Regions from separate parts of the Streptomyces sp. NPDC002676 genome, predicted to be linked through region 2. Evidence: riboswitches for the same ligand, from Rfam matches in the RefSeq annotation. Region 2 holds a riboswitch; each other region holds the start of a gene.

Region 1 (7,161 bases), on a different contig from region 2:
AGGTGGACGCCCTGCGCGCCCTCGGTGTGCGGGCCGGCTTCATCAACTCCACGCAGGACTTCGACGAGCGGCGCGTGGTCGAGGCCGAGTTCCTCGCGGGCGAGCTGGACCTGCTCTATCTGGCCCCGGAGCGGCTGCGGCTGGACGCCACGCTCGACCTGCTCTCCCGCGGCAAGATCTCCGTCTTCGCGATCGACGAGGCGCACTGCGTGTCCCAGTGGGGCCACGACTTCCGCCCCGACTATCTGGCCCTGTCCCTCCTCGGCGAGCGCTGGCCGGACGTCCCGCGGATCGCCCTCACCGCGACGGCCACCCGCGCGACCCACCAGGAGATCACCGAGCGGCTGCACCTGCCGTCGGCCCGCCACTTCGTGGCCAGCTTCGACCGGCCCAACATCCAGTACCGGATCGTGCCCAAGGCCGACCCCAGGAAGCAGCTCCTCGCCTTCCTCCGGGAGGAGCACGCGGGCGACGCCGGCATCGTGTACTGCCTCTCGCGCAACTCGGTGGAGCGGACGGCGGAGTTCCTCACCGCCAACGGCATCGAGGCGGTGCCGTACCACGCAGGTCTGGACGCGGGCACCCGCGCGGCGCACCAGTCCCGGTTCCTGCGCGAGGACGGCCTGGTCGTGGTGGCGACCATCGCCTTCGGCATGGGCATCGACAAGCCGGACGTGCGCTTCGTCGCCCACGTGGACCTGCCCAAGTCGATCGAGGGCTACTACCAGGAGACCGGCCGCGCGGGCCGCGACGGTCTGCCGTCCAATGCGTGGATGGCGTACGGCCTGAACGACGTCATACAGCAGCGCAAGCTGATCCAGTCCGGCGACGGCGACGAGGCCTTCCGCCGCCGGGCCGCGGCCCACCTCGACTCGATGCTCGCGCTGTGCGAGACGGCCCGGTGCCGCCGCGGACAGCTGCTCGCCTACTTCGGCCAGGAACCCGCCCCGGCGGGCTGCGGCAACTGCGACACCTGCCTCACCCCGCCGGAGACCTGGGACGGCACGGTCGCCGCGCAGAAGGTGCTCTCGACGGTGGTACGGCTCCAGCGGGAGCGCGGGCAGAAGTTCGGCGCCCTGCAGATCGTGGACATCCTGCTCGGCAAGCGCACCGGCAAGGTGATCCAGTTCGACCACGACCAGCTGTCCGTCTTCGGCATCGGCCAGGATCTCTCCGAGGGCGAGTGGCGGGGCGTCGTCCGCCAGCTGCTGGCCCAGGGGCTGCTCGCGGTCGAGGGCGAGTACGGCACGCTGGTGCTCACCGAGACGAGTGGTTCGGTGCTGCGGAACGAGCGCGAGGTCCCGCTGCGCAAGGAGCCGAAGAAGCCGGCCGCCTCCCGGTCGGGTTCGGGCGCGGGCTCCGCCCGGGGCGGAGGCAAGGCCAAGGCCGCCGCGGCCGAGCTGCCCGACGAACTGCTCCCCGCCTTCGAGGCCCTGCGGGCCTGGCGCGCCGAGCAGGCCCGGGAGCAGGGCGTCCCGGCGTACGTCATCTTCCACGACGCCACGCTGCGAGAGATCGTCACCCGCCGTCCCGCCTCGGTGCGGGAGCTGGGCACGGTCAGCGGCGTGGGCGAGAAGAAGCTGGCGACGTACGGGGAGGGGGTACTGGCGGTGCTGTCCTCCCTGGACGGCTCCGGCACGGCCGCCGCCACCGTGCCCGTGCCCGCGCCCGGTGAGTCCCCGGAGGACGACTGGCCGGAGTGGGGCGAGGAGCCGGAGCCGGACGACTGGATATAGCGAGCTGCCACCCGGGCGCCTGCGGGGGTGGGGTGGGTCTGGGGGCGGCCGCCCCCAGGGGGCTCAGGACAGCGCCGACAGTCCCGGGGCGAACGTGATCAGCAGCGGCAGCAACGGCACCAGTGCGGCCACCGTCGTCGTCAGCGCCCGCTGCCGTCGCAGCAGCCGCGGCGGGGGCTCCAGGAGGCGGTCCACGCGCTCGCCCAGCAGACGGCGGCTGGAGGCGCAGGAGAGGACGCCCCGGTGCTGGTTCAGCTCGATCAGCGCGAGGGCCGTGGTGAGGTGGCCGCAGCGGCGGGACGCGGTGTCGTCGGCGGCGAGTTCGACCAGGCGGTGGGTCTGGTCGCAGAAGTGGGCGAACAGCGGCACGCGCGGGAAGCCCGTGGCGAGCGCCGTGGACAGGTGCAGCAGCCAGTCGTGGTGGGCGCGGGCGTGACCCCGCTCGTGGGTGAGGACCGCGTCCAGCTGGTGGTCGGTCAGGCGCTGCAGCGCCCCGGTGGTGACGACCAGCTGGGGCGGATGGCCGGGCATCCACCAGGCGTCCGGGTACTCGTCCTCCAGCACCAGCATCGGGCCCCGCGCGGCCGGTAGCCCGGCCGGGAGTTCGGGGGCGCGTTCGCGCAGTTGCGCGCGGGTCTGGCCGAGGCGCCGGCGGGCCTCGGCCAGTTCCCGGGCCAGCATCGCCGTCGTCCAGGCGGCCCCGCAGGCCAGCAGCACCGTGAGGGTGACCGCCCACACCGGCGCGGACGAGAGGTCGTACGCAGCGGTGACGGCGGGCGGTGCCGGGGCGAACACGCGGTCGCGGACGGTGTGGAAGACGGCCGCCGCGCCGAGGATCAGCGCGGCCAGGCAGCACATCAGGACCGTGGCGACCAGGCACTGCCACACCCACAGCGCGACCACGGGCTCCCGCTCGGGCCAGCTCGCCCGGGTCAGGGCACGCGGCGCCGGTACGGCGGCCGTCAGGGCGACGACGCTCAGCAGGAGCAGGCAGACGGTCATACCGGGGCACCGTCCTGGTCGGGGTCGGAGTGTGTGCGGGAGAGGGGTGGTGCGTGTCCCGTCAGTATGACGGCGAGGGGCGCCAAGAGGCAGTCCCCGACGGGGATCCGCCCGCCCTCCTTCGAGTCCGGCTCCTTCGCGTGCCGAGTCCGGGGACCGGCGGGGTGACGCTCACCCCGCCGGTCACTCCAGTCTCTTAGCCGCGCCCTCGGCTCCCGGAGGTCAGCCCGACACGATCCGCCCGCTGACCTCGCCCAGGCTCACCCGGCTCCCGTCCGGCCCCGGCGCCCACGCCGACATGGTGACCACGTCGCCGTCCTCCAGGAACGTGCGCTTGCCGTCCGGGAGTTCGAGGGCGTCGCGGCCGTTCCAGGTCAGCTCCAGCAGGGAGCCGCGCTGATGCTGCTCCGGGCCGCTGACCGTGCCCGAGCCGTACAAGTCGCCGGTGCGCAGCGAGGCCCCGTTCACCGTCATGTGGGCGAGCTGCTGGGCGGCGGTCCAGTACATGGTGGAGAACGGCGGCTCGGCGACCACATGGCCGTTGATCGCCACGGAGATCCGCAGGTCGTAGCCGTCCGGCTGCCCGCCCTCGGCCGTGTCGTCCAGGTAGGGCAGCAGCGGGTGCGTGCGCTCCGGCGGCGCCACGCGCGCGTGCTCCAGCGCCTCCAGCGGGGTGATCCACGCGGACACCGAGGTGGCGAAGGACTTGCCGAGGAAGGGGCCGAGGGGCACGTACTCCCAGGCCTGGATGTCGCGCGCGGACCAGTCGTTCAGCAGGCACAGCCCGAAGACGTGCTCCCTGAAGTCGCCCAGCGCGACCGGCGTGCCCAGCTCGGACGGCTTGCCCACGACGAAGCCGACCTCGGCCTCGATGTCCAGCCGGACCGACGGGCCGAAGACGGGGGCGGGGTCGGCCGGCGCCTTGCGCTGCCCGGAGGGTCGTACGACATCCGTGCCGGAGACGACGACCGTGCCGGAGCGGCCGTGGTAACCGATCGGCAGGTGCTTCCAGTTGGGGGTGAGGGAGTCCGCCGCGTCCGGGCGGAAGATCTGGCCGACGTTCCGCGCGTGGTTCTCCGAGGCGTAGAAGTCGACGTAGTCCGCCACCTCGAACGGCAGGTGCAGGGTGACCTCGGACAGCGGGTGGAACAGCGGCTCGACCGTCTCGCGGTGCGCGGGCTCCGTCACCCAGGCGGTCAGCGCGCGCCGCACCTCGGACCAGGCCGTGCGGCCGGCGGCCAGCAGCGGGTTGAGGGTGGGCTTCGCGAGCAGCGCGTGGTGCGGCGAGCCGAGGGCGGTGGCCGCGGCGCCCGCGTCGAGGACGTGGTCCCCGAGCCGGACGCCGACCCTCCGCTCCGTGCTGCCGGAGGGCGAGAAGACGCCATAGGGAAGGTTGTGCGGACCGAAGGGGTCACCCTCGGGGACGTCGAAGGGGGGCATGGGGTACTGCCTCACTCTCATCCGGCGCCTTGCGCGGCGATGCGTTCCATGTGGTCGCGCCACACGTTACGGCGGAGGCAGGTGTCTTGGGCAGTGCCCGAAGGGTTGTGCGGGTGATGACTGAAGAGTTCTTGATGCCCGGAAAAGTCTTGTCGGGGTGGCAATCCCCGGCTTGGCTGCCTTTGGGGGCGGACGGGGTGGATCCGGTCCGCAGGCGGCCCATGGCTGAGGCCGCTCCACTCCTACGAAGGAGGCCATCAGGCAAGCGGATGGCCCCACTTGGGGCTGGGAAGTACATAAGTGCACAGGGTGACAGGGGGAGTCGGGTGGGGCGCGAGGTCCGTATTCTCTGATCATGGCCGCCTCCCCCGCGTATTCACTGATCGCCACCGACCTGGACGGGACGCTGCTGCGCGGCGACGACACCGTCTCCGACCGGTCGCGCGCCGCGCTCGCGCGGGTGGCGCGGGCCGGCGCCCGGCACCTGGTGGTGACGGGCCGCCCGGCACCCAGGGTGCGGCCCCTGCTGGACGACCTCGGATATACGGGGCTCGCGGTGTGTGGGCAGGGCGCGCAGGTGTACGACGCCGGAGCCGACCGCCTGGTGCGGTCGGTGCGGCTCGACCGGGAGCTGGCCGAGACCGCGCTCGGCAAGATCGAGGCCGAGGTCGGGCAGGTCCACGCGGCCGTCGACCAGGACGGCGTGGACGGGCTCACGCTCATCGAGCCCGGGTACCGGATGCCCCATCCGACCCTGCCCGCGGTGCGGGTCGGCCGCCGCGACGATCTGTGGGCGGAGCCCATCAGCAAGGTGCTGCTGCGCCATCCCGACCTGTCCGACGACGCGCTGGCGGCACTCGCGCGCTCGGTCGTGGGCTCGCTGGCGACGGTCACCATGTCGGGGCCGGGCACCGTGGAGCTCCAGCCCGGCGGGGTGACCAAGGCGACCGGGCTCGCGCTCGCCGCCGACCTGCTGGGGATCGGCGCCGAACAGGCTCTCGCCTTCGGCGACATGCCCAACGACATCCCGATGTTCGCCTGGGCCGGCCGCGGCGTCGCCATGGCCAACGCGCACCCCGAACTCAAGGCGGTCGCCGACGAGCTCACCAAGTCGAACGAGGACGACGGCATCGCCGTCGTCCTCGAAAGACTGTTCCCGACCGACTGACCGGGGGGTATGTCAGTACGCGCTGAAGACGTTGTCGATCGAACCGTAGCGCGCGGCGGCGTAGTTGCAGGCGGCGGTGATGTTCGCGACGGGGTCGTAGATGTTGAACGACGTTCCGGCCACGTGGTACGTGTTGAACGTCGGGTCGATGACCTGGAGCAGGCCCTTGGACGGGATGCCCTTGGCCGCGTTGGAGTCCCAGAGGTTGATGGCGTTGGGGTTGCCCGAGGACTCCCGGATGATGTTGCGGTAGATGCCGTTGTAGCTGCCCGGGATGCCCTTCTGAGCCATGATCGCGAGCGACTCGCGGATCCAGCCGTCGAGGTTGTTCGGGTACCCCGCGAGGGTGGTGGCGGCGGTCGTCGTCGTCCCGCCGGCGGCGGATGCGCTCGTGGCGCCGATGAGCGGGATCGCGAGTACGGCGACGCCGGTGCCGGCGGCGGCGAGCGCGCGGAGGAGGCGGTTGTTCCGGGTGCGGCGGGGCTGAACGGCAGCAGACATGGGGAAGTCCTCTCCGGCGCCTGCGAGGTGAGCTGTCGGGTTCGGGCTGGGGAGTGCCCGGCCGGGCCGTCGAGACGGCACGACTTCACCCCTAGCCGTTCCGGTGCGACATGTGTCGACCGGGCCGGCGGCATACCTGGGTCCCCCGCTCCTGCCGTACGAAATGAGTTCGTCGATGGGTCTTTCAGGCGGCGGCAGGATTCGGCGTCCGCCTGATGGCCCGGAACGTATGCGAGAGCACATGTCCGGAACAAGTACCAGATTCGTAGATCAACCCAGTTGACCTTGATCTGTTCTGAATGTGGTACTTGATCCTTTGCAGTTGCCAACACTCAACTCGCCTTTGCGGCAAGGGGTGGGAAGGGGTGGGGGCGACTATTCCCGGCGAGGCGTTCCGGTGGGCGTGAGTGACCCAACTCACGAATGGGCAAAATATGGCAAATCAGGCATGAGGTATTAAGGGGATTCAGGCGATTCGGGGGTTTCAGGGGATTTGCTTCACCCATTGGAGACGGGAAAGTGGTCCGCGTCACAGCTGATTTCGGAGGGTTCGGTGGCCGGCCACGGCTCCCGTCGCGACTCGCCGACGCGGCGCGGGGGCCGGCGCGTCCGGCGGGGTCCGCCATACGTGCGCGTACCCCCTCGTACCGTCCGCCGGTGGGAGTCGTGGGGGTAGGACGTACGGATGTGCATGAGTGTCTCGAGCGGTGGGCGCTATCGGTGATCGAAAGCGGACCGGATACGCTGACTTGAAGTGATAGCGGCGACCTATCGACAAACCGTGTAATCGCCAACAGAGACACAGCAGACAGGAGACCCCTCGTGACCGTCGTCGGGCCGTTCGGGCTGAGCGTGCGGGACCAGGCTCTCGAAGCCGATGTCCAGGCCGGATTGGCGGCTGTCGAGGAAGGTTTGCTCGAAGCCACCAAGAGCGAGGTCCCGTTCATCACCGAGGCCGCGCAGCACCTCGTCCGGGCCGGCGGGAAGCGTTTCCGGCCGCTGCTCGTGATGCTCGCGGCGCGCTTCGGTGACCCGTACGCGCCGAACGTGGTGCCGTCCGCCGTCGTCGTGGAGCTGACCCACCTCGCCACGCTCTACCACGACGACGTCATGGACGAGGCCGCCGTGCGCCGCGGTGTGGACAGCGTCAACACCCGCTGGGGCAACTCCGTCGCGGTCCTCACCGGCGACTTCCTCTTCGCCCGCGCCTCCCAGATCCTCGCCGACCTCGGCCCCGAGGCGGTCCGGGTGCAGGCCCTCGCCTTCGAACGGCTGGTGACCGGTCAGATCCTGGAGACCGCGGGTCCCTCGGAC
Region 2 (7,161 bases):
TCGCCATGCCGACCGCGATGCCCGAGGAGCCGTTGACCAGCAGGTTCGGGAAAGCGGCCGGCAGCGCCACCGGCTCCTGCTCCTGGCCGTCGTAGTTCGGCGTGAAGTCGACCGTGTCCTCGTCGATCGACTCGGTCATCAGGCTCGTCGCCTCGGCCATCCGGCACTCCGTGTACCGCATGGCGGCCGGCGGGTCGTCGTTGCCCAGCGAGCCGAAGTTGCCGTGGCCGTCCACCAGCGGCAGACGCATGGAGAAGGGCTGCGCCATACGCACCAGGGCGTCGTAGATCGACGCGTCGCCGTGCGGGTGCAGCTTGCCCATGACCTCGCCGACGACGCGGGCGCACTTCACATAGCCCCGGTCGCGGCGCAGGCCCATCTCGTTCATCTGGTAGACGATCCGGCGGTGCACGGGCTTGAGACCGTCACGGGCGTCCGGCAGGGCGCGCGAGTAGATGACCGAGTACGCGTACTCGAGGTAGGAGCCACGCATCTCGTCGACGACGTCGATGTCGAGGATCCTCTCCTCGAACGAGTCGTCGGGCGGCGGGGTCTTCGTGCTGCGGCGGGCCATCGCTGCCTGGCTCCTTGCTGAAGCGATTGACGGATCTGACGCGGACCATTGTGGACCGCGGCACTGACACCATGGTCCGCGACCCGGTGGCAACGTGGTCCACGACCCGGTCCCCACGCGCGACGCAGGCTACGTGATCCGCTGTGGGCGTACGTCCGGCGGGAACTTCGCCGCCGCTGCGCGCGCTTGCATACAGTGGCAGGACCGGCAGGAAAACCGCGGTTTCGACGACCGCCTCCGCTCGCGAAGGGACGTACATGCCCATGGGTCACACGACCACAGCCGAGGCAGGCTCCGGGGGCCTGACAGCGACCGAGCACCGCCTGGCCAACGGTCTGCGCGTGGTGCTCTCCGAGGACCACCTGACCCCGGTGGCGGCGGTCTGCCTCTGGTACGACGTCGGCTCGCGCCACGAAGTCAAGGGACGCACCGGTCTGGCTCACCTTTTCGAGCACCTGATGTTCCAGGGCTCCGGTCAGGTGAAGGGCAATGGCCACTTCGAGCTGGTCCAGGGCGCCGGCGGCTCGCTCAACGGCACCACCAGCTTCGAGCGCACCAACTACTTCGAGACCATGCCCGCCCACCAGCTGGAGCTCGCGCTGTGGCTGGAGGCCGACCGCATGGGCTCGCTGCTCGCTGCCCTGGACGACGAGTCGATGGAGAACCAGCGGGACGTCGTCAAGAACGAGCGGCGCCAGCGCTACGACAACGTGCCCTACGGCACCGCCTTCGAGAAGCTGACCGCCCTCGCCTACCCGGAGGGCCACCCCTACCACCACACGCCGATCGGCTCGATGGCGGACCTGGACGCGGCCACCCTGGAGGACGCCCGCCAGTTCTTCCGCACCTACTACGCCCCCAACAACGCGGTGCTCTCCGTGGTCGGCGACATCGACCCCGTGCAGACCCTCGCCTGGATCGAGAAGTACTTCGGGTCCATCCCCGCGCACGACGGCAAGCCCGCGCCGCGCGACGGCTCCCTGCCGGACGTCATCGGCGAGCAGCTGCGCGAGGTCGTCGTGGAGGAGGTCCCGGCGCGCGCCCTGATGGCCGCCTACCGGCTCCCGCACGACGGCACGCGCGCGTGCGACGCGGCCGACGTGGCCCTGACCGTCCTCGGCGGCGGCGAGTCCTCCCGCCTGTACAACCGGCTGGTGCGCCGCGACCGTACGGCCGTTGCGGCCGGCTTCGGCCTGCTGCGCCTGGCCGGCGCCCCCTCGCTGGGCTGGCTGGACGTGAAGACCTCCGGTGACGTCGAGGTGCCGGTCATCGAGACCGCCATCGACGAGGAACTGGCCCGGTTCGCCGAGGAGGGCCCCACGCCCGAGGAAATGGAGCGCGCCCAGGCCCAGTTGGAGCGCGAGTGGCTGGACCGGCTCGGCACGGTCGCCGGCCGCGCCGACGAACTGTGCCGGTACGCCGTCCTGTTCGGCGACCCGCAGCTCGCCCTCACCGCCGTCCAGCGCGTCCTGGCGGTGACCCCGGAGGAGGTCAAGGAGGTCGCCCAGGCCCGCCTGCGCCCCGAAAACCGCGCGGTCCTCGTCTACGAGCCGCTGTCCGCCGAGTCGGCCCAGCACACCGAGGAGGCCGGGCGCGGCGAGGACCCGGAGCAGGAAGCGACCGTAGAGGCCGGCAACGAGAACGACGAGGAGACGGCCAAGTGACCGAGCTCGCCACGATGGACTTCCACCCCCAGCCGCAGGCCGGCGAGGCCAAGCCCTGGGCGTTCCCGGCCCCCGAGCGCGGCACGCTGGACAACGGCCTGACCGTGCTGCGCTGCCACCGCCCCGGCCAGCAGGTCGTCGCCGTCGAGGTGCTGCTGGACGCGCCGCTGGACGCCGAGCCGACCGGCCTGGACGGCGTCGCCACGATCATGGCGCGGGCCTTCTCCGAGGGCACCGACAAGCACTCCGCCGAGGAGTTCGCCGCCGAGCTGGAGCGGGCCGGCGCCACGCTGGACGCGCACGCCGACCACCCCGGCGTCCGGCTCAGCCTGGAGGTCCCGGCCTCCCGCCTGGCCAAGGGCCTCGGCCTGCTCGCCGACGCCATGCGCGCGCCCGCCTTCGCCGAGAGCGAGGTCGAGCGGCTGGTCCGCAACCGCCTGGACGAGATCCCGCACGAGCTGGCCAGCCCCGCCCGCCGGGCCGCCAAGGAACTCTCCAAGGAGCTGTTCCCGGCCACCTCGCGCATGTCCCGCCCGCGCCAGGGCACCGAGGAGACGGTCGAGAAGATCGACGCGGCGGCCGTCCGCGCCTACTACGACCGCCATGTGCGCCCCGCCACGGCCACCGTGGTCGTGGTCGGCGACCTCACCGGCACGGACCTGGACGAGCTGCTCGGCGACACCCTGGGCGCCTGGACGGGCACCCCGGGCAGCCCGCGGCCCGTGCCGCCGGTCAGCGCCGACGACACCGGGCGCGTGGTCATCGTGGACCGGCCCGGTGCCGTGCAGACGCAGCTGCTCATCGGCCGGATCGGCCCCGACCGGCACGACCGCGTGTGGCCCGCCCAGGTGCTCGGCACCTACTGCCTCGGCGGCACCCTCACCTCCCGCCTGGACCGTGTCCTGCGCGAGGAGAAGGGCTACACCTACGGCGTGCGCTCCTTCGGGCAGGTGCTGCGCTCCGCCCCGGACGGCACGGGCGCCTCGATGCTCGCCATCAGCGGCTCCGTGGACACCCCGAACACCGGCCCCGCGCTCGAGGACCTGTGGACGGTGCTGCGTACGCTCGCGGCGGAGGGCCTGACCGACGCCGAGCGGGACGTCGCCGTGCAGAACCTCGTCGGGGTCGCGCCGCTGAAGTACGAGACCGCGGCGGCCGTCGCGGGCACCCTGGCCGACCAGGTCGAGCAGCACCTGCCCGACGACTTCCAGGCCGCGCTCTACCGGCAGCTCGCCGCCACCGGCACCGTGGAGGCCACGGCGGCGGTCGTGAACGCCTTCCCGGTGGACCGTCTGGTGACCGTCCTTGTCGGTGACGCGGCCCAGATCAAGGAGCCGGTCGAGGCGCTCGGCATCGGCGAAGTCACGGTCGTGGCGGCCGAGTAGAGCCCGAGCGCACGCACGCGCGAGTGGGGCCCGGCGACTTACGGGTCGTCAGGGCCCCACGCCTGTGCACCGGCTGTTCCCCAGCCGCTCCCCAGATGTCCGAATTGGGGCGGAGGTTGCCTGTCTGGCCTGTGGGATGCGCTACAAAACTCCGGATCCGTTTGGGCGGGGAAAGCCACCCCCCGTAGCGTCGTGCGGGCTGTTCGTCAGGCAGTGCGCCGCACCCGCGGCACCGGACAGTCATCGCCGAGTCCCCGTACGGCGCGAGCCAGGGGAGCCGGGGACCCACACGTCCCCTGGGGTGAATCGGACTCCCGCGCGTGCGCGAGGGGGTCCGTAGGAGACCTTCCTGCTCCGAACCCGTCAGCTAACCCGGTAGGCGAGAGGGAAGGAAAGGACCAGCCACTTCATGGCGTTCATGTGCGCCACCGGGAAGCACCGCAAGCCCGGCCGGGTCAAGCGCACCACCGCTCAGGCGGCCGGCGTCGCGGCCCTGACCACCGGCGTCATCGGCACCCTCGCGGCCACCCCGTCGCTCGCCGCCGAGAACTCCGTCGAGCAGACCGGCCTCACCCCGGTCATCACCGTGAGCGACGAGATCGCCGAGCAGATCGACGCACAGGCCACCGCGCAGCAGCAGGCCGCCGAGCGGAAGGCGGCCGAGCAGGCCGCGGCCAAGGCCGCCGCCGAGCGGGCGAAGGAGGAGCGCGAGGCCAAGGCGCGCGCCGCCCGCGCGGCTGAGCGCAAGCGCCTGAACGCCTTCGTCGCGCCGATCGCCGACTCGTACGTCTCCACGGGCTACCGCGCCAGCAGCTCCCTGTGGTCCTCCGGCTCCCACACCGGCATCGACTTCCACGCGGCCAGCGGCACCCCGGTGCACGCGGTCGGCCTCGGTACCGTCGTCTCCACGGGCTGGGGCGGCGCGTACGGCAACCAGATAGTGATCCGGATGGCCGACGGCATGTACACCCAGTACGGCCATCTGTCGTCCATCGGCGTCACCGTGGGCCAGCAGGTCGTCCCGGGCCAGCAGATCGGCCTGTCCGGAGCGACCGGCAACGTCACCGGCCCGCACCTCCACTTCGAGGCCCGCACGACCCCGGAGTACGGCTCCGACGTCGACCCCGTCGCCTACCTCCGCCAGCACGGCCTGAGCGTCTGACACGCACCCCGAAGCGGCACTCGCGACGAAGCCCCGGTTCACCGAGCCGGGGCTTCGTCGTTTTTCGCGGCGTCCGCGGTGCCCGCTGACCAAAAAATATCCATGGATTCTGGGCCGCCGTCGGAAATTCCCGCACATTGCAATAGAGTCACGGAACACGCGTCCGTTGTCGACGTTTCACGGGGATTAAGGCGGAGGTCGGTCATGCGTATTCCGGCACACTCGGTGTGCACGGCGATCCGGGACGACATCGTGGCCGGTGTCCACGAGCGCGGCAGCCGCCTCACCGAGGAAGTCCTGGCCCGCCGCTACGGCGTCTCGCGCGTCCCCGTCCGCGAGGCCCTGCGCACCCTGGAGGCCGAGGGCTTCGTGGTGACCCGTCGGCACGCGGGCGCGTGCGTCGCCGAGCCGACCGAGCGGGAGGCCGCCGACCTGCTGGAGATGCGCATGCTCCTGGAGCCGCTCGGCGCCTCACGGGCCGCCCAGCGGCGCACGGAGGCCCATCTGAAGGTGCTGCGCGGCCTGGTGCGGCTCGGCCAGGAGCGGGCCAGGCAGGGCGGCAGCGAGGAACTGCGCTCGCTGGACGGCTGGTTCCACGAGACGCTCGCCCAGGCCTCCGGCAGCCACTCGCTGACCTCGATGCTCACCCAGCTGCGGCACAAGATCGCCTGGATGTACGCGGTGAAGGCCCCGGTCAGCCCGGTGGAGTCCTGGGCCGAGTACGGCGTCATCGTGGACGCGGTGACGCGCGGCGACGGCGAGCGCGCGCGGGCGGTCACCGCCCTGCACATCGAGCGCGCGGCGGGCGCGCACCGGCTGCGGTTCGCCTCCGGCGGGGAGCGCGCGGAGCGTGTGAGGGACTCGCAACATGCCGTAAACACAGCGAGCCCGCGGCATTAACACGGGCGCCGTATACAAAGAGGGGATATTCGGAGGGACGCGCATTTCCGCTGCCCTATTTCGGCGTGCCGTGAATTCAGGCAGGTGCGTAAATTCGCGTGCGAATCAGTCCGGCGCGAAAACGCGGAAGCCGCGCCCCCGATTCCGGGGACGCGGCTTCCTGGCGCGACTCAGACGGTCTCGGGCAGTTCCTCAAGGCCCTCGGCGACCAGCTTGGCCAGACGGTCCAGGGCGGCGTCCGCGCCCTCGGCGCCGGAAGCGAGGACGATCTCCTCGCCGCCCTGGGCGCCCAGGCTGAGGACCGCCAGCATGGAGGCCGCGTTGACGGGGTTGCCGTCGGCCTTGGCGATCGTCACCGGGACGCCTGCGGCCGTGGCGGCTCGGACGAAGATGGAGGCGGGGCGGGCGTGGAGGCCCTCGGCCCAGCCGACGTTGACGCGGCGCTCAGCCATGTGATGCTGCCCTTCAGGTTCTCAGGGTTGTCTAGACCAGTTTCCCACATCGTGAAGCAAGTCCGGAGGGGACCTTCGTCACCCTCCGGCCGTGTCGCCGGACCGCGGCCTCGATCCGGCTTCCGTCCCCCCACAGACTGCCTCGCGCCGTTGCCGGGGGCGAGCCGTACGCTGGGGCCCATGCAGACCCCGGCGGACCGGCACGACCGGCACGAGTACCCCGCCCACTGGGAGGCCGACGTGGTGCTGCGCGACGGCGGCACCGCACGCGTGCGGCCCATCACCGTCGATGACGCCGACCGCCTGGTCAGCTTCTACGAGGGGGTCTCGGACGAGTCGAAGTACTACCGCTTCTTCGCGCCGTACCCCCGGCTCTCCGCCAAGGACGTCCACCGCTTCACGCACCACGACTTCGTGGACCGGGTGGGGCTCGCGGCCACCGTCGGCGGCGAGTTCATCGCCACTGTGCGCTACGACCGCATCGGCCCCGACGGAATGCCCGCCTCCGCACCGGCCGACGAGGCCGAGGTCGCCTTCCTCGTGCAGGACGCCCACCAGGGCCGCGGGGTCGCCTCCGCTCTCCTGGAGCACATCGCCGCCGTGGCGCGCGAGCGCGGGATCCGCCGCTTCGCCGCCGAGGTGCTGCCCGCCAACACCAAGATGATCAAGGTGTTCACGGACGCCGGGTACACCCAGAAGCGCAGCTTCGAGGACGGCGTCGTACGCCTGGAGTTCGACCTGGAACCCACCGACCGCTCCCTCGCCGTGCAACGCGCGCGTGAGCAGCGCGCCGAGGCCCGTTCGGTACGACGGCTGCTGGCACCCGGCTCCGTGGCCGTCGTCGGCGTCGGCCGCGCGCCCGGCGGGGTCGGCCGCAGCGTCCTGGCCAACCTCCGGGACGCCGGCTACACGGGCCGGCTGTACGCCGTGAACAAGGCCTTCCCCGAGGACGTCGAGGGCGTCGACGGGGTGCCCGCGCACCGGTCGGTGCGGGAGATCGAGGGGCACGTCGACCTCGCGGTCG
Region 3 (7,161 bases), on a different contig from region 2:
CTGCCACTCTTCCTCCCGCTGTGCCGGCGCCTGTGCCCCGGCAGGCCGACCGAACTGACCAGGCTGGCCGGACTCTCCGTGGCGCTGCTCAAGGCGACCGTCCTGGAGGCCGCGATCCTCGCCGGCCACCTCGTGCTGTATCCGACCGGCCTCACCCCGGAGCGCCGCTCAGCCGAACACCCCGCCCAGGGCGACCCCGCGCGGCTGCCGGTCCGGCCGGGCCCGCCGGTCGTGCTGCTGCACGGGTTCATCGACAACCGCTCGGTCTTCGTACTGCTGCGCCGCGGCCTCACCCAGCACGGCGGACGCAGAGTGGAGTCGCTCAACTACTCTCCGCTCACGCGTGACATCCGTACCGCGGCCGAGCTGCTCGGCCGGCATGTCGAGGAGATCTGCGAGCGCACGGGCAGCGACCGGGTCGACATCGTGGGGCACAGCCTCGGCGGGCTGATCGCCCGGTACTACGCACAGTGCCTCGGCGGGGATCTCCGGGTGCGCACGCTGGTCACCCTGGGCACCCCGCACTCCGGGACGCGGGTGGCGCCGCTGGCCGACGCCCATCCGATCGTGCGCCAGATGCGGCCCGGCTCGGCGGTGATCGAGGAGCTGGCCCGGCCCGCGCCCGGCTGCCGTACGCGGTTCGTCAGCTTCTGGAGCGACCTCGACTCCCTGATGGACCCGCTGGAGTCGGCCCGCCTCGACCACCCCGACCTCGACGTGCGCAACGTCCGGGTGACCGGGATCGGGCATCTCGCACTCCCCGTGCACCCCGCCGTCGCGGCCGGAATACGTGAGGCCCTCGACGCGGCACACCCAAAGGACCGGCTCGCCGGCGGACTGACGGTGGCCTGAGGCCGGCTGAGGTCGCCCGAGACCGCCGCACAAGCGACGCACAGATGAAGAATCGGCGACGGACCGTCACTCCTCACCGAACATTCTTCGAACACAAGGCCAAACTCAGGTCCAGCCTCCCCCGAAACACGGCCGAATGCCCGTTTCCGGCCAACGCGAAACCAGCCGAAGATTGTCGGGTCCAGGTACCGGCGGGTACAGTCGCCGCACTGCTCTGGCAGCCCCTGTCGTCGAGGCGAAAGAGAAGTTGGTGAACGACCGTCACCCGTCGGGGACCATGACACCCCCGGCCCCGGCCTCGGACGCCTCCTCCGCGACCCACGCGCCCTACGGAGCGCAGGGAGTCCACTACGGCGACCTCACCACGTACGGCGGCTACGACGCCACTGGTTTTGCCGCCGGTTCCGGACCCGCCCCGGCCTACGACGCGGATCCGCTCTTCGGCCGCCTCCCGGGCGACGCGCACGCGACCGGCTCGTACGACGCCACGCAGTGGCAGACCGGCACCGGCCAGAACCTGCACTACGACCCGTACGCGGCCCAGCACCACGCGGCCTACGACTCCGGCGTCTACGACAGCACCGCCTGGGCGGTCCCGGCGCAGGCCACGGGGAACGACATCAGCGGCCACTGGGACGCGAGCACCTGGCTCCAGCCCGGTGTGTCCGAGCAGCCCGGCGGCGCCGACCCGACCCAGCAGTGGCAGTGGGGCACCCAGACCTTCGACACGGGCGCGTACGACGCCACCCAGTGGAACGCCGACGGCCAGGCCGTGGCCGCTCACCACGAGCAGCCTGCCGAACCGTTCGACCAGCACTCCACCACCGTGTCCGAGCAGGCGCCGTACGGCGACACGGCGTACGAGGACACCGGCTTCCAGGACCCGTACTACCAAAACATCGACTTCGAGGACTCTGACGAGGACTCTGGCTTCGAGGACTCTGGCTTCGAGGACTCTGGCTTCGAGGACGACCCCGCCGAAGACGACGAGCTGTCCTCGACCGGCGAACTGCCCGCCGTGACCGGCCTGCTGGAGGACCAGGAGGAGACCGGCCCGGCCCCGGCGCCCCGCGGGGGCTCGCGTGGCGCGGGGCGGTCCCGGCGCCGTACGCCCGCCAAGCGCTCCGCGCTCCTGACCGTCGCGGTCCCCTCCGTCTGTGTCATGGGGGTCGCCGGGATCGCCGCCGCGACCGTGGGCGGCCTGACCGACGATGGCAAGGAGACCACCGCCTCCGCCCCGGACGCGCACGCGGTGCAGCCGTCGGTCGCCAACAACAAGCTGGACACCCAGCTCAGGAGCCTCTCCGCCGGCGCCGACGACTTCGCCGACCGGGCGAGCCGTACGCAGGAGCGCATCGACCTCAAGACGCAGCAGGAGCTGGAGAAGAAAAAGGCGGCGGCCGAGGCCGCGCTCAAGGAGCGGCTGCGCCCCAAGTTCGTGCTGCCGGTCCTGCAGCACGGGCTCAGCGCCTACTTCGGCCAGGCCGGCGTCAACTGGATGTCGGTGCACACGGGCATCGACTTCCCGGTGTCGTACGGCACCACGGTGATGGCCGCGACCGACGGTGTCGTCTCGACCAAGTGGAACAGCGCCTACGGCAACATGTTGATCCTGACGGCGAAGGACGGCACGGAGACCTGGTACTGCCACCTCTCCAGCTACCGCGTTGCCCCCGGCACGAGCGTCCAGGCCGGCCAGCCGATCGCCTACTCGGGCAACTCGGGCAACTCCACCGGCCCGCACCTGCACTTCGAGGTACGGCCGGCGGGCGGGGCGGCCATAGACCCCCTGCCGTGGCTGCGCAGCCACGGCCTGGACCCGACCTGAGCCCGGCCTGAAGACCGTTACGAGTGAGCCCCGCCGATATCCGGCGGGGCTCACTCGTCCACGGCTTCTTCCTACAGCTTCTCGACCGGCGCGTACCGCAGCAGCAACCGCTTCGGCTTGTCGTCGCCGAAGTCGATCGTCGCCTCCGCGTTCTTCGGGTCCGTGCCCTTGACCGCGACCACCGTGCCGAGGCCGAACTGGTCGTGGGTCACGCGGTCGCCGACGGCCAGCCCCACCACCGGCTTCTCCGTGGCGCGCCGCGTGGCGAAGCCGGACGCGCCCGCCGCCGAGGAGCGGGAGCGGGACGAGGACAGCGAGGCCGCGATGCCCGACGCGGGCCCGGAGGACACCGGCGCGGTGGCTCCCGTCCGCTTCCACTCCATGTGGGCGGGCGGGATCTCCTCCAGGAAGCGGGAGGGCGGGTTGTACGAGGGCTGGCCCCAGGCGCTGCGCATGGCCGAGCGGGTCAGGTACAGCCGCTCCCGCGCGCGCGTGATACCGACGTACGCCAGGCGCCGCTCCTCCTCCAGCTCCTTGGTCTGGCCGAGGGCGCGCATGTGCGGGAAGACGCCGTCCTCCATGCCGGTCAGGAACACGACCGGGAACTCGAGGCCCTTGGCGGTGTGCAGGGTCATCAGGGTGATGACGCCGTCGCCGTCCTCCTCGTCCGGGATCTGGTCGGAGTCGGCGACCAGGGCGACCTTCTCCAGGAAGTCGGCCAGCGTGCCCTGCTCGCCTTCCTCACGCTCCTGCTCGAACTCCAGGGCCACGGCCGCGAGTTCCTGGAGGTTCTCGATGCGGGTCTCGTCCTGCGGGTCGGTGGAGGCCTGCAACTCGGCCAGGTAGCCGGTGCGTTCGAGCACCGCCTCCAGGACGGTCGCCGGTCCGGCGCCGGACTCCACGATCGTGCGGAGGTCCTCCATCAGCGTGTTGAACCGCTTGACCGCGTTGGTGGAGCGCGCGGCCATGCCGTACGCCTCGTCCACCCGCTTCAGGGCCTGCGGGAAGCTGATCTTCTCGCGCTGGGCGAGGGCGTCGACCATCGCCTCGGCGCGCTCGCCGATGCCCCGCTTGGGCACGTTGAGGATGCGGCGCAGCGGCACCGAGTCCTCGGGGTTGGCGAGGACGCGCAGGTAGGCCAGGACGTCCCGGACCTCCTTGCGCTCGTAGAATCGGACGCCGCCGACGACCTTGTAGGGCAGGCCGACGCGGATGAAGACCTCTTCGAAGACACGGGACTGGGCGTTCGTGCGGTAGAAGACGGCGACGTCCCCGGCCTTCGCCTCGCCCGCGTCCGTGAGGCGGTCTATCTCGTCGGAGACGAACTGGGCCTCGTCGTGCTCGGTGTCGGCGACGTAGCCGGTGATGCGCGCGCCCTGGCCGGCGTTGGTCCACAGGTTCTTCGGGCGGCGGGACTCGTTGCGCTCGATGACCGCGTTGGCGGCGGACAGGATGGTCTGCGTGGAGCGGTAGTTCTGCTCCAGCAGGATCGTCGTCGCGTTCGAGTAGTCCTCCTCGAACTGGAGGATGTTGCGGATGGTCGCGCCCCGGAAGGCGTAGATCGACTGGTCCGCGTCACCCACGACGCACAGTTCGGCGGGCGGCAGCTCGTGCTCGCTCAGGGGGACGTCGACGTCTTCGGAGGCGCGGTCGCCCGTACCGACCAGCTCGCGCACGAGCGCGTACTGGGCGTGGTTGGTGTCCTGGTACTCGTCCACGAGGACGTGCCGGAAGCGGCGGCGGTAGTGCTCGGCGACGTCCGGGAAGGCGCGCAGCAGGTTGACCGTCGTCATGATCAGGTCGTCGAAGTCGAGCGCGTTCGCCTCGCGCAGCCGCGACTGGTACAGCGCGTAGGCCTGGGCGAGGGTCTTCTCGAAGCCGTCGGCGGCCTGCGCGGCGAAGTCCTCCTCGTCGATCAGCTCGTTCTTGAGGTTGCTGATCTTGGCGCTGAAGGACTTGGGCGGGAAGCGCTTGGGGTCGAGGTCCAGGTCGCGGCAGACCAGGGCCATCAGGCGCTTGCTGTCGGCGGCGTCGTAGATCGAGAACGAGGACGTGAAGCCGAGCCTCTTCGACTCGCGGCGCAGGATGCGCACGCACGCGCTGTGGAAGGTCATGACCCACATCGCGTTCGCGCGCGGGCCGACGAGCTGCTCGACGCGCTCCTTCATCTCGCCCGCGGCCTTGTTGGTGAAGGTGATCGCGAGGATCTGGCCCGGGTGTACGTTCCGCTCGGCGAGCAGGTGGGCGATGCGGTGGGTGAGCACGCGGGTCTTGCCGGAGCCGGCGCCGGCGACGATGAGCAGCGGGGAGCCGGCATGCACGACCGCGGCGCGCTGGTTCTCGTTCAGCCCCTCCAGCAGGGCCGCGGCGTCGATCGCGGGGCGCGGGGCGCCGTCGCGGTAGTACGGGTCCCGGTCCGGCGGCACGTCGAACTTCCCGCCGAACAGATCGTCCGGAAGCGGCTCCGGAGCGTGATCGTCCTCGGGCGGCGGCGGGGGCTCCTCCTCGTGCCCGCGAGGGGGCTGGAGGTCCGCCAGGAAGCTGTCGTCAAAGAGGCTGCTCATCGCTCTCCGAGTCTAGGGCGCCGGACTGACAACCGTGGGCCGCCCCGAGAACCCGCCCCCCACGGGAGGCTCCCCGCCAGGCCCCACCCGGCCTCTTCCGCCCCTCACGCTGCGGAAGCGCCCGATGACCCAGCCGTGATTTCCCGCACCTCCACCCCCGAGGTCACGAAAATGTATCGGACATACTACGCACCAACCTTCACAGAGGTCCCACGAGTTGGCTAGCGTGCGTGCGGGCCGTACGACCCCCACCGGCGAACCTCGCCGGGCCGCGCGGCCCCCGCCGAGTCCGGCGCGCCCTCGCGGCGACCGGAGCCGGGGACCCACCGACCTCTGGGGTGAATCGGCCGCCTCCCACCGGGAGGGGGCCGTAGGGCAACCCTTCCGAACGCACCCGCCCGAACCCGACAGCTAACCCGGTAGGCGGCGCATGGAAGGAGTCGCCTCCCTTGGCGTCGCACCGCAAGCCGCGCCCCGTCGGGCCCCGTACAGCAGGCCTCCGCGCCCCCGTCCTCGCCACCGCCGCACTGACCTCCGTGGCCGTACTCTCCCAGTCGGCGAACGCCTCCCCCGCCGCCGACAAGGGGAAGCCGAGCGTGGAGGAGGTACAGAAGAAGGTCGACGATCTCTACCGGCAGGCCGAGTCGGCGACCGAGAAGTACGACGCGGCCAAGGAGCGCGCCGGCAAGGAGCGCGTGCGCGTCGACAGCCTCCGTGACGATGTCGCGAAGCGCACGGAACGCCTCAACGCGGCCCGCGAGGAACTGGGCACCATAGCCGCCGCCCAGTACCGCACCGGCACCACCGTGCCGGACACGGCCACCTTCCTGCTCGCGAGCAATCCGCAGGACTACTTCGACCAGAGCCAGCTGATGCACCGGCTGACCTCGCGTCAGAAGAGCGCGGTCGACGACTTCGTCACGGAACAGACGGCGACCATGAAGAAGCGCCGGGAGGCCGCGACGAGCCTCCAGACGCTGACCAAGACGCAGGACGACCTGAAGACGGCGAAGGCCACCGTCCAGAAGAAGCTCGCTACCGCGCGTGAACTGCTGTCCAAGCTGACGGCCGAGGAGAAGGCGCGCCTGGCGGCGATCGAGAAGCAGAAGGCGGAGGAGGCTGCCCGCAAGGCGGCCGAGCTGGCGAAGCAGCAGGCGGCGCGCCAGCGAGCGGCGCAGCAGAGCACCCCGTCGCCCTCGTCTTCGCCGTCTCCGTCGCCCTCGGGCTCCTCGGACACCTCGGGCTCGTCCGGCGGATCCACCTCTTCCGGCGGTTCGACCACCTCCGGCTCCTACGACACCAAGGCCGCGGAGGCGATCGCCTTCGCCCGCGCGCAGATCGGCAAGCCGTACGTGTGGGGCGCCACGGGGCCCGGCTCCTACGACTGCTCCGGCCTCACCCAGGCCGCCTGGCGGGCCGCCGGCGTCAGCCTCCCGCGCACCACCTGGGACCAGGTCAACGTGGGCACCACGGTCTCCCTCGCCGACGCCCGCCCCGGCGACCTGATCTTCTTCTACGACGACATCAGCCACGTCGGCCTCTACATAGGCAACGGCATGATGATCCACGCCCCCAAGCCGGGCGCGTACGTCCGCGAGGAGTCGGTCTACTACGGCGGCACATCGATCATCCACAGCGTGGTGCGGCCGGCGTAGGAGCCTGACCGGCACAGGAGCGTGGCGCGACCGGCTCAGGGCGTGGCGCACGCCCGCGTGCCCCGCCCTGAAGAGCCGCGTCCCTCTCTAGCATCGGGCGCATGTTCCGCCTCTCCTCCCTGCGTGCCTGGTCGGCGCGGCGTTCGCCTGCGGCCGGGACCGCGGTGATGGCCACCGGGATCGTGTCGGTGGGGCTGCATCTCACGGGCGACGAGGGGCTGTCCCAGGTCTTCCTGGGGCTGACCTGCGTTGCCTGGCTGGG
Region 4 (7,161 bases), on a different contig from region 2:
CGGGCCATGTCCTCGACCTCACCGATGGTCTCCGCGCCCGCGAAGCCACCGCCGATGAACACAAAGGTCAGCGCCTTGCGGCGGAGCTCCTCGTCAGTCGTGGAGTCGGCCTTGTCCAGCTGCTCCAGGACGTGGTTGCGCAGGCCGATGGACTCCTCGATGCCCTTCATACCGATGCCCTGCTCGGCGAGGCCGGGGATCGGGAAGGTGCGGGAGACCGCGCCCAGCGCGATGACGAGGTAGTCGAAGGGCAGCTCGTACGCCTCGCCCACCAGGGGGGCGATCGTGGCGACCTTGCGGTCCTGGTCGATGGTCGTGACCCGGCCGGTGAGGACCTCCGCCTTCGGGAGCACGCGTCGCAGCGGGACGACGACGTGTCGAGGGGAGATGCTGCCGGCGGCGGCTTCGGGGAGGAAGGGCTGGTAGGTCATGTACGACCGGGGGTCGACGACCGTGACGGTCGCCTCTCCGTAGCGCATCTTCTTCAGGATGCGCCGAGCTGCGTACAGGCCTACGTACCCACCGCCTACTACGAGGATCCTGGGACGCTCCGTGGTGCTCATGCCATCGAGTATCCACCCGGTCAGGGAGGGGTGCTCGTGCGCCCCTTCACAAGGTCCGACAGGGCCTGTGTTAATATCCGCGACCCGCGTGACGCAGGTCATGCCGACGGGCCGGAACCCCTGGGCGGTCTGCCCCGTTGTCAAGGCCGCGTGAGCTGCCTCTCTGGGCTTTCGGGGTGGCTGTGAGCACCTCGCAACACCCCTGGATCAGGCCCGTTCGCGCCACTTTTCCGGCCATCGTCTGAACATGTTCAAACAGCTCCGGAGCCCCCGGAAGGGCCTACCGGCCCCTTTTCGTGGTGCCACTTGGCCGAAATCCTTGTGAAGAACTTCACGAAGTTTTCCGACCGGCCGTCACCGAGGGGCCCCTGAGGGCCCCTCAGCCCCGCTCAGACGTTATCCGACCTGCTCAGTCGACTACTACTGGTCAGTAACAAAAGAGAGCCACGCCACCGGGCGCATGCTGCCCGGGTCACCGACCGCGTGCGGGCTACGCCACCGACCACGCGATGCCGTCGAGGATGTCGTGCTCGCTCACGACGACCTCCTCGGCCCCGGTCCGCTCCATGATCGCGAGCAGCACGAGGGCGCCGGCGCCGATGACGTCGACGCGGCCCGGGTGCATGGACGGGACGGTCGCCCGCTCGGCGTGCGTGGAGCGCAGCAGCCACTCGGTGATCTCGCGGACGCGCTCGCGGGAGATCCGGGAGTGGTGGATGCGCGCGGAGTCGTACTCGGGCAGGTCCTGGGCGATCGCGGACACCGTGGTGACCGAGCCGGCCAGGCCCACCAGGGTGTGCGCCCGGCGCAGCGGGACCGACTCCTCGGCCAGGTCCAGGGCGGCCTCGATGTCGGCCCGCATGGCGGCGATCTCCTCCGCGGTGGGCGGGTCGCTCACCTCGCCGCCCTGCACCAGGTGCCGTTCGGTCATGCGCACGCAGCCGACGTCCACGGAGCGCGCGGCCCGCACGTGGTCGTCGCCGACGACGAACTCGGTGGAGCCGCCGCCGATGTCCACGACGAGGTAGGGCCGGGTCAGGTCCTCGCGGCCGGCGAGTTCCCTCGTCGCACCCGTGAAGGAGAACTCGGCCTCCTGGTCGCCGGAGATGACCTCGGGCTCGACGCCGAGGATGTCCACGACACCGCGCACGAAGTCGTCCTGGTTCTCCGCGTCCCGGGAGGCGGAGGTGGCCACGAAACGCACCTTGGGGGCGCCCAGTTCGCGGATGACGTCCGCGTACTCCCGGCACGCGGCGAAGGTCCGCTCCAGCGCCTCGGGCGCCAGCCGCCCGGTGCGGTCCACGTCCTGGCCGAGCCGCACGATCGTCATGCGCCGGTCCAGCTCCAGCAGTTCACCGGTGGCAGGGTTCACGTCCGCGACGAGCAACCGGATCGAGTTCGTGCCGCAGTCGACGGCCGCTACCCGGGAGAAGCCCTCGGGGACCAGCGGGCGCTCGGCGAAGAAAGCGCTGCGGACCTCGGTGGGGTCGAGGACCGCGCCCTCCTCGCCCGGGTGCTCGTCCGCCGGATCGGGCGCCACGAGCGGCTGCACGCACGGCCCCTTGGCCCACCACTCCGGCAGCATCGCGAGCGCCTCGTCGCCGAGCGGGTTGACGCCCGGCCCGGCGGCCAGCGAGTGGCCGACCAGCACGTGCAGGCACTTCACCCGGTCCGGCATGCCGCCCGCGCTCGGGAAGCCCTCCAGGACCTCGATCGCGTCGCGGCGCCGGATGTAGTCCTCGTGCGCCGCGCGGTAGGCCGCCGCCAGTTCGGGGTCGGTCTGCAGGCGTTCGGTCATCTCCTTCATGACGCCGTTCGCCTCCAGCGTGCCGATCGCGGAGGCGGCGCGCGGGCAGGTCAGGTAGTACGTCGTCGGGAAGGGCGTGCCGTCGGGCAGCCGGGGTGCCGTCTCCACGACGTCCGGCTGGCCGCAGGGGCACCGGTGCGCGATCGCCCTCAGCCCGCGCGGCGGTCGCCCGAGCTGCTGCTTGAAGGCCTCGACGTCCGCGTCGGTCGGCTCGGTACGCGGAGTGGGCGGCGGAGGCGTTTCCATGACTGTCTTCGGCTGTCTTTCTGTCGGTTCACTGGTCGGAGGCGTCGGACTTGTCGACGCCGTCCCAGACGTTCGCGTACCAGGGCCGGCGGGCGGTCCCGAGTTGGGCGCGGGACTGCTTGGCCGCGCCCGGCTCCACGACCACGTACCCGGTCTCGCCGGGCATCACATAGTGCAGCCGGCGCCGGATCTGCTGCTCGGCGTAGGAGTCGTCCTGCCAGCGCGCCTTGAGGTCGCGCAGCTGCTCGACGCGCCGGCGGGCCTGTTCCCGCTGCCGCTGGAGGTCGGAGATCTCGGCGCGCTGGGAGACGTACTGCCGCATCGGGTAGGCCAGGGCGACGATGAGCGAGCACAGCACCAGGGCGAGCAGGGCCGCGCGGCCGGTGAGCCGGGAGCGGCGGGCCTGCCGCTTGGTCTGGGAGCGGTAGACCCGGGCCGCCGTCTGCTCGCCGAGCAGGCGCAGCCTGGTCGCGGTGGAGAAACGGTCCCGGTCCTTCACTGCCATCTGGCTCTCCGCCTCCCCTTTCACACGCACGTACGTCCCCGGACACGGTACGGGACCGAGTGCGGGGACGTACGTACGACTGGCTAAGGCTTACCCCGGGTTGGGTCAGCCCTTGGAGATCTCCACGCTGCCCCTGAAGCGCGGGAAGGCGCTGCGGCCGGCGTACACCGCGGCGTCGTCGAGGATCTCCTCGATGCGCAGCAGCTGGTTGTACTTGGCGACGCGGTCGGAGCGGGCCGGGGCGCCGGTCTTGATCTGGCCGCAGTTGGTGGCGACGGCCAGGTCGGCGATGGTGACGTCCTCGGTCTCGCCGGAGCGGTGGGACATCATGCACTTGTAGCCGCTGCGCTGGGCCAGCTCGACGGCGTCAAGGGTCTCGGTCAGCGAACCGATCTGGTTCACCTTCACCAGCAGGGCGTTGGCGGTGCCCTCCTCGATACCGCGGGCGAGGCGCTCGGGGTTGGTGACGAACAGGTCGTCGCCGACCAGCTGGACCTTGTCACCGAGCTTGTCGGTGATGACCTTCCAGCCGGCCCAGTCGTCCTCGAACAGCGGGTCCTCGATGGAGACGAGCGGGTAGTCCGCGACGAGCTCCTCGTAGTACTCCGTCATCTCGGCGGCGGAGCGCTCCTTGCCCTCGAAGAGGTACTTGCCGTCCTTGTAGAACTCGGACGCGGCGACGTCGAGCGCGAGCGCGATCTGCTCGCCGGGGATGTAACCGGCCTGCTTGATGGCCTCGAGGATGAGGTCGAGGGCCTCACGGTTGGAGGGCAGGTTCGGGGCGAAGCCGCCCTCGTCGCCGAGGCCGGTGGACAGGCCCTTGCCCTTCAGGACCTTCTTCAGCGTGTGGTAGACCTCGGCACCCCAGCGCAGGGCCTCGGAGAAGGACTCCGCGCCGATCGGGGCGATCATGAACTCCTGGATGTCCACGTTGGAGTCGGCGTGCGAGCCGCCGTTCAGGATGTTCATCATCGGCACCGGCAGCAGGTGCGCGTTCGGGCCGCCCAGGTAGCGGAAGAGCGGGAGGTCGCTGGCCTCGGAGGCGGCGTGGGCCACGGCCAGGGAGACGCCGAGGATGGCGTTGGCGCCGAGGGAGCCCTTGTTGTCGGTGGCGTCCAGGTCGAACATGGCCTGGTCGATCAGGCGCTGCTCGGTGGCGTCGTAGCCGACCAGCTCCGGGCCGATCTGCTCGATGACGGCGAGGACGGCCTTCTCGACACCCTTGCCCAGGTAGCGGTTGGGGTCACCGTCGCGCAGCTCGATGGCCTCGAAGGCGCCGGTGGAGGCGCCGGACGGGACGGCGGCACGACCCGTGCTGCCGTCGTCGAGGCCGACCTCGACCTCGACCGTGGGGTTGCCTCGGGAGTCCAGGATTTCCCGGGCTACGACGACGTCGATGGACGGCACGAGCATCTCCTTCTTGGGATGTGACGCTGGAAGTGCGGGGCGTGTGCCTTTGCGGGCTGTGCCTTGCGCCTAGAGCCTAACCGTCCATGGGGCGTCGGCCATCGACCGACCGTCCCGTGGACAGGCAAACGGTACCCATTGTTCACGCCCGGAACAAAGGGGTTCCCGGGTAGCCCCCGGGTGAAGAGTGGGGAAAGTGCGGCGGAAAGCGGGGAGGGGAGCGGCGAACAGCGGGGACGGAAAAGCCCCGCCCCGGCGCGTACGGGGGAACACGCGCCGGGGCGGGGGGACTGGGGGCCGCGCCTTACTTCAGGTGCAGCTGCTGACCCGGGTAGATCAGGTCGGCGTCCTGGACGATGTCCTTGTTCAGGTCGAACAGCTTCTTCCAGCCGCCCTTGACGCCGTGCTTCTCGGCGATGGTGCTGAGGGTGTCGTCCTTGACGACCTTGTACTCGCCGTCGCCCTTCTTGACCTTCTTGCCGGTCGGGGTGGTGACGGTCGCGCTCTTGGCCGGGGCCGTACGCTCGGCGGAGCGGGAGGCGGCCTGGCCGGTGGAGCGGGTGGCGGTGGCCTTCGGGGCCGCCGCGGTGCCGTTGTACGGCGTGTTCGACAGGCCCGTGCCGCAGACCGGCCAGGCGCCCTTGCCCTGGGCGGCGAGGACCTTCTCGGCGACGGTGATCTGCTGCGCCTTGGTGGCCTGGTTGGCCTGCGGGGCGTAGGCGGTGCCGCCGTACGCGGCCCAGGTGGAGGCGGAGAACTGCAGGCCGCCGTAGAAGCCGTTACCGGTGTTGATGGACCAGTTGCCGCCGGACTCGCACTGGGCGACCTTGTCCCACTCGGCGGCGGTGGCGGCGGAGGCGTTGCCGGCCGCCATGAGCGGGGCGGCGACAGCGGCGCCGGCGACTCCGGCGAGTGCGATGGCGCGGGTGGCCTTGAACGGGCGGCGGTGCTTGCCCTTACCGGTGAACAGCATGGATCGATCCCCTCACCGACGCCTGCGAGGTGAGCTGTCGGGTTCGGGCCGGTTGAGTTGCCCGGCCGCGGCCCTTTCGGGACACGGCTTCACCCCAAGCCGCAACCGACGTCAACTGCCGGTTTTGGCACTTACCTTGGGTCCCCCGCTCCTGCCTACGGCGCATGATGCGACGACTGTTCCCGGGCAACCGCTGGCAGGATTCGGCGTTGCGACTGCCGGGGCTCGTGGTGACGAGCGGCCTTGACCGTAGCCACGCGATCCGCGGAATTTCAAAGACGATCAGGGCTTCTGAGACTCATCCCACACTTTCACCAAACCGGACATTCAGGCGCTTAGTGGGGCGTCAACTCCCGCTACTTCTGGCCCGTTTCCGCACCGATTTCCAGGGTCTGACCGGCGGCGATGTGGTTCGGGTCGGCGCCGATGACCTTCTTGTTGTGGCCGTAGAGCGCGCGCCATCCGCCGTCGACGTCAAGGGAGTCGGCGATGGCGCAGAGAGTGTCGCCCTCACGGACCTCGTAGGTGCTCGCATCGCGGGACGCATGACGACCGGACCGGGTGGCGTTCTGACCGTTTGTCACGCTTTCGTCCGCACTGACGCCACGGTGACGTCCACCACTACTGAGCGAGCCGGTGTCGACGAGGCTCCAAGAGCCGCCGTTCTGCCAGGAATTGTCCGAGTCGTCCGTTGCGGGGTCCGTGGTGGCGCCACCGTCCCCCTGCCCGTTTTGAGTGTCGGATGATGTGGATTTGTCGGACTTGGGGGTTTCGCCGCCCTTGCCGGAGCCCTCGGAGTCGCCGCCCTCGCCCGCGCCACGGCTCGCACTCGGGGACGGCTTGGCGGTGGCGTCCGAGGAGTCGGACGACCGCGACGGGGATGACGACGGCGAAGAGGGTGACGAAGGCGACGAATCCGACAGACCGGATGAGTCCGAAGTGTCGGCGGAGTCGGACGAATCCTGACCCTGCTGGTCCTGCTGGTCCTGCTGGTCCTGCTGGTCCTGCTGGTCCTCCGGCGAATGCCCGGACTCGGAGGAGCCACCGGAGCCGTGCGAGCCGGAGGCCGAGTCCGAACCCGGGTTTCCGACGCCCGTGTCGACGTCCACGGAGCCGGAGTGCGCGGTCAGGCCGTTGAGCAGGGCGCAGGTGGCCCAGGGAGTGGTGCCCCGGTCGGCGAGGATCCGCTCGGCCACGGCGATCTGCTGCGAACGGCTGGCCTGGTCGGCGCTGGAGGCGTACTTCGTGCCGCCGTACTTGTCCCAGTCGTCCTGGGAAATCTGCAGGCCACCGTAGTAACCATTGCCGGTGTCGGCGCTCCAGGAGCCGCCGCTCTCACACTCGGCCACCTTGTCCCACGTGGTGCCGTCGGCCGCGCTGGCGCTTGCTGCGCCGAGGAGCGGGATGGCGATCGCGGAGCCGGTCACTCCGGCCGCGACGAGGAGGGCCGGAGCCTGACGGGGGCGACGGTGACGACCGTTCCCGGTGAGCATACGGAAGCCTTTCGTGCGACAGCAGGACCGGCGCGGCGGGTGATGCTGGGCGCCACGCTGACGAGTGAACGTATCGGCATACGATCACTTGTCACAAGTTAATGCCGCGCAGATCACGTGAAGATCACGGAGTTGTACGTCTTTCATCTTCGCCTGGCCGGGCCGCG

What was found. Region 2 has a riboswitch for cyclic di-AMP ahead of ACWD3E_RS29710 (M23 family metallopeptidase). Riboswitches for the same ligand answer to the same signal wherever they lie in the genome.
Region 1: it holds a riboswitch for cyclic di-AMP, as region 2 does, so the genes downstream of both, ACWD3E_RS30800 (transglycosylase SLT domain-containing protein) here and ACWD3E_RS29710 (M23 family metallopeptidase) in region 2, are expected to answer to the same signal.
Region 3: it holds a riboswitch for cyclic di-AMP, as region 2 does, so the genes downstream of both, ACWD3E_RS24075 (NlpC/P60 family protein) here and ACWD3E_RS29710 (M23 family metallopeptidase) in region 2, are expected to answer to the same signal.
Region 4: it holds a riboswitch for cyclic di-AMP, as region 2 does, so the genes downstream of both, ACWD3E_RS13705 (transglycosylase family protein) here and ACWD3E_RS29710 (M23 family metallopeptidase) in region 2, are expected to answer to the same signal.

Annotation. Positions count from the first base shown of each region.
Region 1 covers NZ_JBSFVT010000014.1:128,815-135,975, forward strand. The annotation lists gene recQ (DNA helicase RecQ) at 1-1,736, shown strand, start outside; gene ACWD3E_RS30785 (M56 family metallopeptidase) at 1,800-2,738, opposite strand; gene fahA (fumarylacetoacetase) at 2,961-4,178, opposite strand; gene ACWD3E_RS30795 (HAD family hydrolase) at 4,534-5,346, shown strand; gene ACWD3E_RS30800 (transglycosylase SLT domain-containing protein) at 5,359-5,847, opposite strand; cyclic di-AMP (ydaO/yuaA leader) riboswitch at 5,852-6,032, opposite strand; gene ACWD3E_RS30805 (polyprenyl synthetase family protein) at 6,670-7,161, shown strand, end outside.
Region 2 covers NZ_JBSFVT010000013.1:116,655-123,815, forward strand. The annotation lists gene ACWD3E_RS29695 (DNA gyrase/topoisomerase IV subunit A) at 1-574, opposite strand, end outside; gene ACWD3E_RS29700 (M16 family metallopeptidase) at 832-2,238, shown strand; gene ACWD3E_RS29705 (M16 family metallopeptidase) at 2,235-3,623, shown strand; cyclic di-AMP (ydaO/yuaA leader) riboswitch at 3,858-4,020, shown strand; gene ACWD3E_RS29710 (M23 family metallopeptidase) at 4,033-4,785, shown strand; gene ACWD3E_RS29715 (GntR family transcriptional regulator) at 4,990-5,685, shown strand; gene ACWD3E_RS29720 (HPr family phosphocarrier protein) at 5,856-6,137, opposite strand; gene ACWD3E_RS29725 (bifunctional acetate--CoA ligase family protein/GNAT family N-acetyltransferase) at 6,318-7,161, shown strand, end outside.
Region 3 covers NZ_JBSFVT010000008.1:272,605-279,765, forward strand. The annotation lists gene ACWD3E_RS24060 (esterase/lipase family protein) at 1-852, shown strand, start outside; gene ACWD3E_RS24065 (M23 family metallopeptidase) at 1,103-2,680, shown strand; gene pcrA (DNA helicase PcrA) at 2,752-5,244, opposite strand; cyclic di-AMP (ydaO/yuaA leader) riboswitch at 5,530-5,685, shown strand; gene ACWD3E_RS24075 (NlpC/P60 family protein) at 5,694-6,899, shown strand; gene ACWD3E_RS24080 (tellurite resistance/C4-dicarboxylate transporter family protein) at 7,001-7,161, shown strand, end outside.
Region 4 covers NZ_JBSFVT010000004.1:84,036-91,196, forward strand. The annotation lists gene ACWD3E_RS13680 (NAD(P)/FAD-dependent oxidoreductase) at 1-563, opposite strand, end outside; gene ACWD3E_RS13685 (Ppx/GppA phosphatase family protein) at 1,054-2,010, opposite strand; partial or broken gene ACWD3E_RS13690 (DUF501 domain-containing protein) at 2,212-2,616, opposite strand; gene ACWD3E_RS13695 (FtsB family cell division protein) at 2,645-3,121, opposite strand; gene eno (phosphopyruvate hydratase) at 3,227-4,534, opposite strand; gene ACWD3E_RS13705 (transglycosylase family protein) at 4,833-5,501, opposite strand; cyclic di-AMP (ydaO/yuaA leader) riboswitch at 5,506-5,674, opposite strand; gene ACWD3E_RS13710 (transglycosylase family protein) at 5,858-6,994, opposite strand.